DNA from 2 places in the Pseudomonas sp. 05N36 genome. Region 1 is predicted to be linked to the other one. Evidence: predicted binding sites of a transcription regulator. Region 1 holds the regulator's gene; the other holds the start of a gene.

The links. The regulator sigma-54, encoded in region 1, starts transcription at its own class of promoters, with help from an activator protein. The targets are predictions, from matches to a motif close to ANTGGCATNNANNTTGCTNT.
Region 2: AC1DIH_RS22250 (pilin) is a predicted target of sigma-54. The motif match lies at 1,815-1,834, and genes of this name have one in related genera.

The regions. Positions count from the first base shown of each region.
Region 1 covers NZ_JBFTNH010000012.1:218,949-222,538, reverse strand. Annotated here, with positions in the region: gene lptB (LPS export ABC transporter ATP-binding protein) at 1-622, shown strand, start outside; gene AC1DIH_RS16915 (RNA polymerase factor sigma-54) at 804-2,297, shown strand; gene hpf (ribosome hibernation-promoting factor, HPF/YfiA family) at 2,407-2,715, shown strand; gene ptsN (PTS IIA-like nitrogen regulatory protein PtsN) at 2,728-3,192, shown strand; gene rapZ (RNase adapter RapZ) at 3,195-3,590, shown strand, end outside.
Region 2 covers NZ_JBFTNH010000020.1:40,027-43,616, forward strand. Annotated here, with positions in the region: gene AC1DIH_RS22235 (DUF748 domain-containing protein) at 1-247, shown strand, start outside; gene AC1DIH_RS22240 (DUF2845 domain-containing protein) at 250-549, shown strand; gene AC1DIH_RS22245 (BON domain-containing protein) at 720-1,076, opposite strand; gene AC1DIH_RS22250 (pilin) at 1,351-1,767, opposite strand; gene pilB (type IV-A pilus assembly ATPase PilB) at 1,994-3,590, shown strand, end outside.

The DNA of each region.
Region 1 (3,590 bases):
TGGCCCGAACGGTGCCGGCAAGACAACCTGCTTCTACATGATCGTGGGCCTGGTCCAGGCCGATCAGGGGCGCGTACTGATCGACGATCTGGACGTCAGCCACCAGCCAATGCACGGTCGTGCACAAGCGGGTATCGGCTATCTGCCGCAAGAAGCGTCGATCTTCCGCAAACTTTCGGTCGCCGACAACATCATGGCCATCCTCGAGACCCGCAAGGAGCTCGACAAGGCCGGTCGTCGCAAAGAGCTGGAAAGCCTGCTGCAGGAATTCCACATCAACCACATCCGCGACAACCTCGGCATGAGCCTTTCCGGTGGCGAACGTCGCCGCGTGGAAATCGCTCGTGCCCTGGCCACGGCGCCGAAATTCATCCTGCTCGACGAACCTTTCGCCGGCGTGGACCCGATTTCGGTAGGCGACATCAAGCAGATCATTCATCACCTCAAGGCCAAGGGTATCGGCGTGCTGATCACGGACCACAACGTTCGTGAAACCCTGGACATCTGTGAAACCGCCTACATCGTCAACGACGGCCAACTGATTGCCGAAGGCGACGCCGAAACCATCCTGGCCAACGACCTGGTCAAGGAAGTGTATCTGGGCCATGAGTTCCGCCTGTAAGCACTGAGGTGTCCGGTCAGTCGCCGGAGCGCTTGCCCCAATAAAACCATACGTATTTATTGTTACAGCGCTCTAGGCAAAGACTTCAGTTTCAGGCATATAATTTGCTTATGTTTGGCGCTCCGGCGCCCTGTAGTGGATGGCGCATGTGCGCCGGCGAATAAGGTGTTAAGCCCCTGCCATGAAACCATCGCTAGTCTTGAGAATGGGCCAGCAGCTGACGATGACACCGCAGCTGCAACAGGCCATCCGCCTGCTCCAATTGTCGACCCTGGACCTGCAACAGGAAATCCAGGAGGCACTGGAGTCCAATCCAATGCTCGAACGCCAGGAAGAAGGCGACGACTTCGATAACGCCGACCCGATGGCGGACAACATCGAGCAAAAACCCAACGCAGACATCCAGGAACCCTCCTACCAGGAAACCGCGCCTACGGTCGATAACCTCGAGGAAGGCGACTGGAACGAGCGCATCCCTAACGAGCTGCCGGTCGACACCGCCTGGGAAGACGTTTACCAGACCAGCGCCAGCAGCCTGCCGAGCAACGATGACGACGAATGGGATTTCACCACTCGCACTTCCGCCGGCGAAAGCCTGCAGAGCCATCTGCTCTGGCAATTGAACCTGGCGCCAATGTCCGACACCGATCGACTGATCGCGGTAACCCTGATCGACTGCATCAACAATCAGGGCTATCTGGACGAAACCCTCGAAGAAATCCTCGAGGCTTTCGATCCGGAACTGGACATCGAACTCGACGAGATCGAAGCCGTCCTGCATCGCATCCAGCAATTCGAGCCGGCCGGTATCGGCGCACGCAACCTCAGCGAATGCCTGTCGCTGCAACTGCGTCAATTGCCCGCCAAGACCCCTTGGCTGGCCGAGGCCAAGCGCCTCGTCATCGATTACATCGACCTGCTGGGCAGCCGCGACTACAGCCAACTGATGCGCCGCATGAAGCTCAAGGAAGATGAGCTGCGCCAGGTCATCGAACTGGTGCAAAGCCTGAATCCGCGTCCGGGCTCGCAAATCGAGTCCAGCGAAGCCGAGTACGTGGTTCCCGACGTCATCGTGCGCAAAGACAACGAGCGCTGGCTGGTGGAGCTGAACCAGGAGTCGGTTCCGCGTCTGCGCGTCAACCCGCAGTACGCCGGCTTTGTCCGCCGCGCCGACACCAGCGCCGACAACACCTTCATGCGCAATCAGTTGCAGGAAGCGCGCTGGTTCATCAAGAGCCTGCAAAGCCGCAACGAAACCCTGATGAAAGTCGCTACCCAGATCGTCGAGCACCAACGCGGCTTCCTTGAGTACGGCGATGAGGCCATGAAGCCGTTGGTCCTGCATGACATTGCTGAAGCGGTCGGCATGCACGAGTCGACGATTTCACGAGTGACCACGCAAAAATTCATGCATACCCCACGCGGTATTTATGAACTGAAATATTTTTTCTCAAGCCATGTCAGCACCTCTGAGGGCGGTGAATGCTCGTCCACAGCGATCCGCGCGATCATCAAAAAACTGGTTGCCGCGGAAAATCAGAAAAAGCCGTTGAGTGACAGCAAGATCGCTGGTTTACTGGAGGCACAAGGCATTCAGGTGGCCCGCCGCACCGTCGCCAAGTACCGCGAGTCCCTGGGGATCGCGCCTTCGAGCGAACGCAAGCGGTTGATGTGACGGGCTGCGCCATAGCGTTCCAGGGTGTGTTCGAAAACTTTTCGGACACGCTCTAGTGGCAGGCAAGCCAGCCTGCCGCCTTATGCACTGGCAACGAAGGAGAAGCTGTATGCAAGTCAACATCAGTGGACACCAACTGGAAGTGACCGAACCCCTGCGCATCTACATCGGCGAAAAACTCGACCGATTAGAAAGGCATTTCGACAAGATCACCAATGTGCAGGTCACGTTGACCGTCGAGAAGCTGCTGCAGAAAATCGAAGCCACGCTGCATATCCCCGGTGGAGAAGTGGTCGCCAACGCTGAGCATAACGACATGTATGCCGCGATCGACGCCCTGACCGACAAGCTGGATAAACAACTCAAAAAGCATAAGGAAAAGACCCAGAGCCTCCTTCAGGGCGCGACCGGTCGTTAACACTCCCAACCCATGATCCGACTTGAAAACATCCTGACCCCCGGCCGTTCCTTGGTGAACGTGCCGGGCGGCAGTAAAAAGAAAGCCCTCGAACAAATTGCCAACCTGATCGCCCGCGAAGTGCCGGGTCTGGCCATGCAGGATGTCTTTGAGAGTCTGGTCGCCCGTGAAAAACTCGGTTCCACCGGTTTTGGCAACGGCATCGCCATCCCCCACTGCCGCCTCAAAGGTTGCGAGTCGCCCATCAGTGCCTTGATGCACCTGGACGCTCCTATAGATTTCGACGCCATCGACGGTGCTCCGGTCGACCTGCTATTCGTTCTGCTGGTCCCGCAAGCCGCTACCGATGCGCACCTGGAACTGCTCCGCCAGATCGCCAGCATGCTCGATCGTAAAGAAGTCCGCGATCGCCTGCGCAGCGCAAAAAGTAATGAAGCCTTGTACCAGGTTGTCCTCGACGAGCAGAACGGTCACTAATCATGCGCTTGATCATCGTCAGCGGCCGTTCTGGCTCGGGTAAAAGTACCGCCCTCGATGTACTGGAGGACAACGGTTACTACTGCATCGACAACCTGCCGGCCGGCCTGTTACCGGAACTGGCCGAGCGCGCACTGATTCACACCGAACTGGCGCAACCGCTGGTTGCGGTTTCCATCGATGCGCGCAACCTGCCGAGCCACCTGTCACGTTTCCCGGAACTCCTGGAAGAGGTGCGCAGCCGGCACATTCAATGCGATGTGCTGTATCTGGACGCCGACGAAGAAACCTTGCTCAAGCGCTTCTCGGAAACCCGTCGTCGCCACCCGCTGAGCAACGCCAACCGCTCGCTGGCCGAAGCCATCGAAGACGAGACCAACCTGCTCGGACCGATTGCC
Region 2 (3,590 bases), on a different contig from region 1:
GGCCGAATGGACGCAACTGGGCAAAGCAGAGCGCACCGCCAAACTGCGTGAAGGCGTGATCAAGTTCTGGTCTTCAGACACCGCGCTGCTGCGCCAGCTGGGTCAGGATCGCGCCAGTACCATCAAGGACTATCTGGTCGACAAAACCCAGCTCGCCGATGACCGGGTGTATTTCGTTGACGCTAACCTGGGCGAAGCCGAAAGCGATGGCCGAGTCGTCACGCCCATGCACCTGGACGCGGAGTAAGCATGAATAGCCGATTGCTGATCAGCCTGGCACTGGCGTTGTTCGCCAGCCAGGTGCAGGCCCAGACCGATACCTTGCGCTGCGGCAGTCAATTGATCAGCCTCGGCGATCGCACAGGTGAAGTGCTGCACAAATGTGGCGAGCCGGTTGCGCGTGATGCGCTGGGCTACAAACGCAGCGTCAATCGCCGGGAAGAAGTCCCGGTTGAGGAATGGACCTACGGTCCGAACAGCGGCATGTACCAATACCTGCGTTTTGAAGGCAACCGCCTGGTACGGATCACCAGCAAACGCGGTAGCTGAAGTTACGATCCAATGTGCCAATGTGGGAGCGAGCCTGCTCGCGATAGCTGACTAACATTCAACATATAGGTTGGATGATGAGTTGCTATCGCGAGCAGGCTCGCTCCCACATTGGTTCTACAGCGCTCTCAAGATTCCCTTCTCCCGGTTAAGAGGAAAAGCCTTGAGTCTTACTGGGTCATCAGGCCATCAGCCGATACGGCTTTGACGCCTTTGATTTTCTTGGTGATAGCGACGGCCATTTCTTTCTGAGACTGGGTAATGGCTACTTTCGACGATAGAGAAACGACGCCTTTGTTGGTTTCGACTTTGATGTCAGTGCCAGGAATCCCTTTCTCGGTGACCAGATCGCTTTTCACTTTAGTGGTGATCCAGGTATCGGAAGTCGCTTCCTCGGCCTTGGTCATTTCACCGGCAGCCACCACCATCGGCGACTGTGTGGTTTGAGTGGTCTGCGCAAATGCAACGTTGGCCATGGTCAGGGTCAGGGCGGTTGCAGCGGCGGCAGCGATAGCGAACGTCTTCATACGAGTAACTCCTGTTCTTCCAGAAAGTCTGCTGCATGCCTTCTCAGCAGGGTTAGCAGAGACAGTGCGAAGGCTGTGCCAACTTCCCGCAACCCAATAAGTCTATATAAATCAATAAATTACAAAAAAATCAAACCCCTGGAATCATGCAAAATGCATGACCCGGGCATTGTCGACATGCAAGTTGCGGGTTTTATCGATTGACCGCGGGCCCATCGAACAGTGAAAAAAAATGCCTCGCGTCCGTAGAAGCGAGGCATTGATTGACGCGAGATCAGGCGCCAGTGCAACCCTTCGGCGCGTAGTCCTGCAAGGCAGTGGTCGCGCAGGACCAGCCGTTTGTAGCATCACGAGTCAGAGTGATGGTTTTACTCAACACAGGCGCTGGCGCATTCACCAGCGTGCACACAATGGTGCCGGCCCCTGTGGCTGCAGTGCCTGTCACCACCAGAGTGCAATTGCTGGTCGCCGCAGCGCCGCCAGGCCCCACGTTCGCCGTGGTCGGCGCAGTCCCTTGATTGATCACATCCTCATACGGAACCTTCATCGCCGAAATCTCGGCCAGTCCGGCGGTGAGCTTGGCCCGCGCCTGATACTTGGAATACATCGGCAACGCGAACGTCGCCAGAATGCCGATGATCGCCACCACGATCAGCAGCTCGATAAGAGTAAAACCTTTTTGATTATTCATAGAACAGGCTCCATGCATGAGGCGAAATCTCATGTCCTGAACCAGTCACAGCACAGCACGTGCCAAACCCTGCGCCCCCTGTTTACAGGGTGTCAGATCGGTAAAAGTCCGGCGCAGGCCCCGAGGAACCGCACTATCTGACACTTTTTGTCACCTCAAAGGCGCTGGTGTGGTTCCATCCGTTGACTAGGCTATAAGTCTTGAACGGTCTGTGCCTGGTACTCGAATGAATGACATCGCCCTCAGCGGCCTGGCCAAGCAATTGGTGCTGGCCGAACTGCTCACTGACAAAAGCGCGCAACAGGCGTATCAGCAAGCTCAACGCAATCGCGTTTCCCTGGTCAGCTATCTGGTACAGAACAAAATGGTGAGCAGTCGCCAGGTTGCGGAAATTGCCTCCGAGCATTTCGGTGTCGCCTTCCTTGACCTCAACTGTCTCGACAAGGACTCCCAGCCCAAAGACCTGGTCAGCGAAAAGCTGATTCGCCAGCACCACGCCCTGCCGCTCTTGCGGCGCGGCAACAAACTGTTCGTGGGCATTTCCGACCCGAGCAATCAACAGGCGATCAACGACATCCAGTTCAGCACCGGCCTCACCACCGAAGCGATCCTGGTCGAAGACGACAAGCTCAGCGACGCCATCGACAAATTCTTCGACAGCCACAGCACGGGCCTGGAAGACATGGCCGATGTCGATCTCGACGGTCTGGACATCGAAGCCGTCGACGACCAGCGCCAGGACGCCGTCACCGGCCAGGACTCCGACGATGCCCCGGTGGTGCGCTTCGTCAACAAGATGCTGCTGGACGCGATCAAGGGCGGCTCCTCGGACCTGCATTTCGAGCCCTACGAAAAAATCTATCGGGTGCGGGTGCGGACCGACGGCATGCTGCGCGAAGTCGCCAGACCGCCGACTCAATTGGCCAACCGCATCGCTGCCCGTCTCAAGGTGATGGCCAGCCTGGACATTTCGGAACGTCGAAAACCCCAGGACGGGCGGCTCAAGATGCACCTGTCGAAAAACAAATCCATCGATTTCCGGGTCAACACCCTGCCAACGTTGTGGGGCGAAAAAATCGTGATCCGGATTCTCGACCCCTCCAGCGCGCAGATGGGCATTGATGCGCTGGGTTACGAGCCCGACCAGAAAGACCTGTACATGGCAGCGCTCAAGCAACCTCAGGGGCTGATACTGGTGACCGGGCCGACGGGTTCAGGGAAAACCGTGTCGCTGTACACCGGGCTGAATATCCTCAACACTGTCGACATCAACATCTCCACCGCCGAAGACCCGGTGGAAATCAACATGGAAGGCATCAACCAGGTCAACGTCAATCCCAGGCAAGGCCTGGATTTCGCCCAGGCGTTGCGCTCATTTCTGCGCCAGGACCCGGACGTGATCATGGTCGGCGAGATCCGCGACCTGGAAACCGCCGAAATTGCGATCAAGGCTGCGCAAACCGGGCACCTGGTGCTTTCCACCCTGCACACCAACAGTGCCGCTGAAACCCTGACCCGGCTGCACAACATGGGCATCCCGGGGTTCAACATCGCCACGGCCGTGCACCTGATCATTGCCCAGCGCCTGGCTCGCAAGTTGTGCAGCCACTGCAAAAAACCCCTCTCGATTCCCGACGAAACGCTGATCAAGGAAGGCTTCCCACGGGAACGCATCGGCTCCTTCACGATCTACGAACCCGTCGGTTGCGATCACTGCAACAATGGTTACAAAGGACGAGTCGGTATTTATGAAGTGGTGAAAAACACCCCGCAGCTGCAACGGCTGATCATGGCTGAAGGCAACTCTCTGGAAATCGATACGC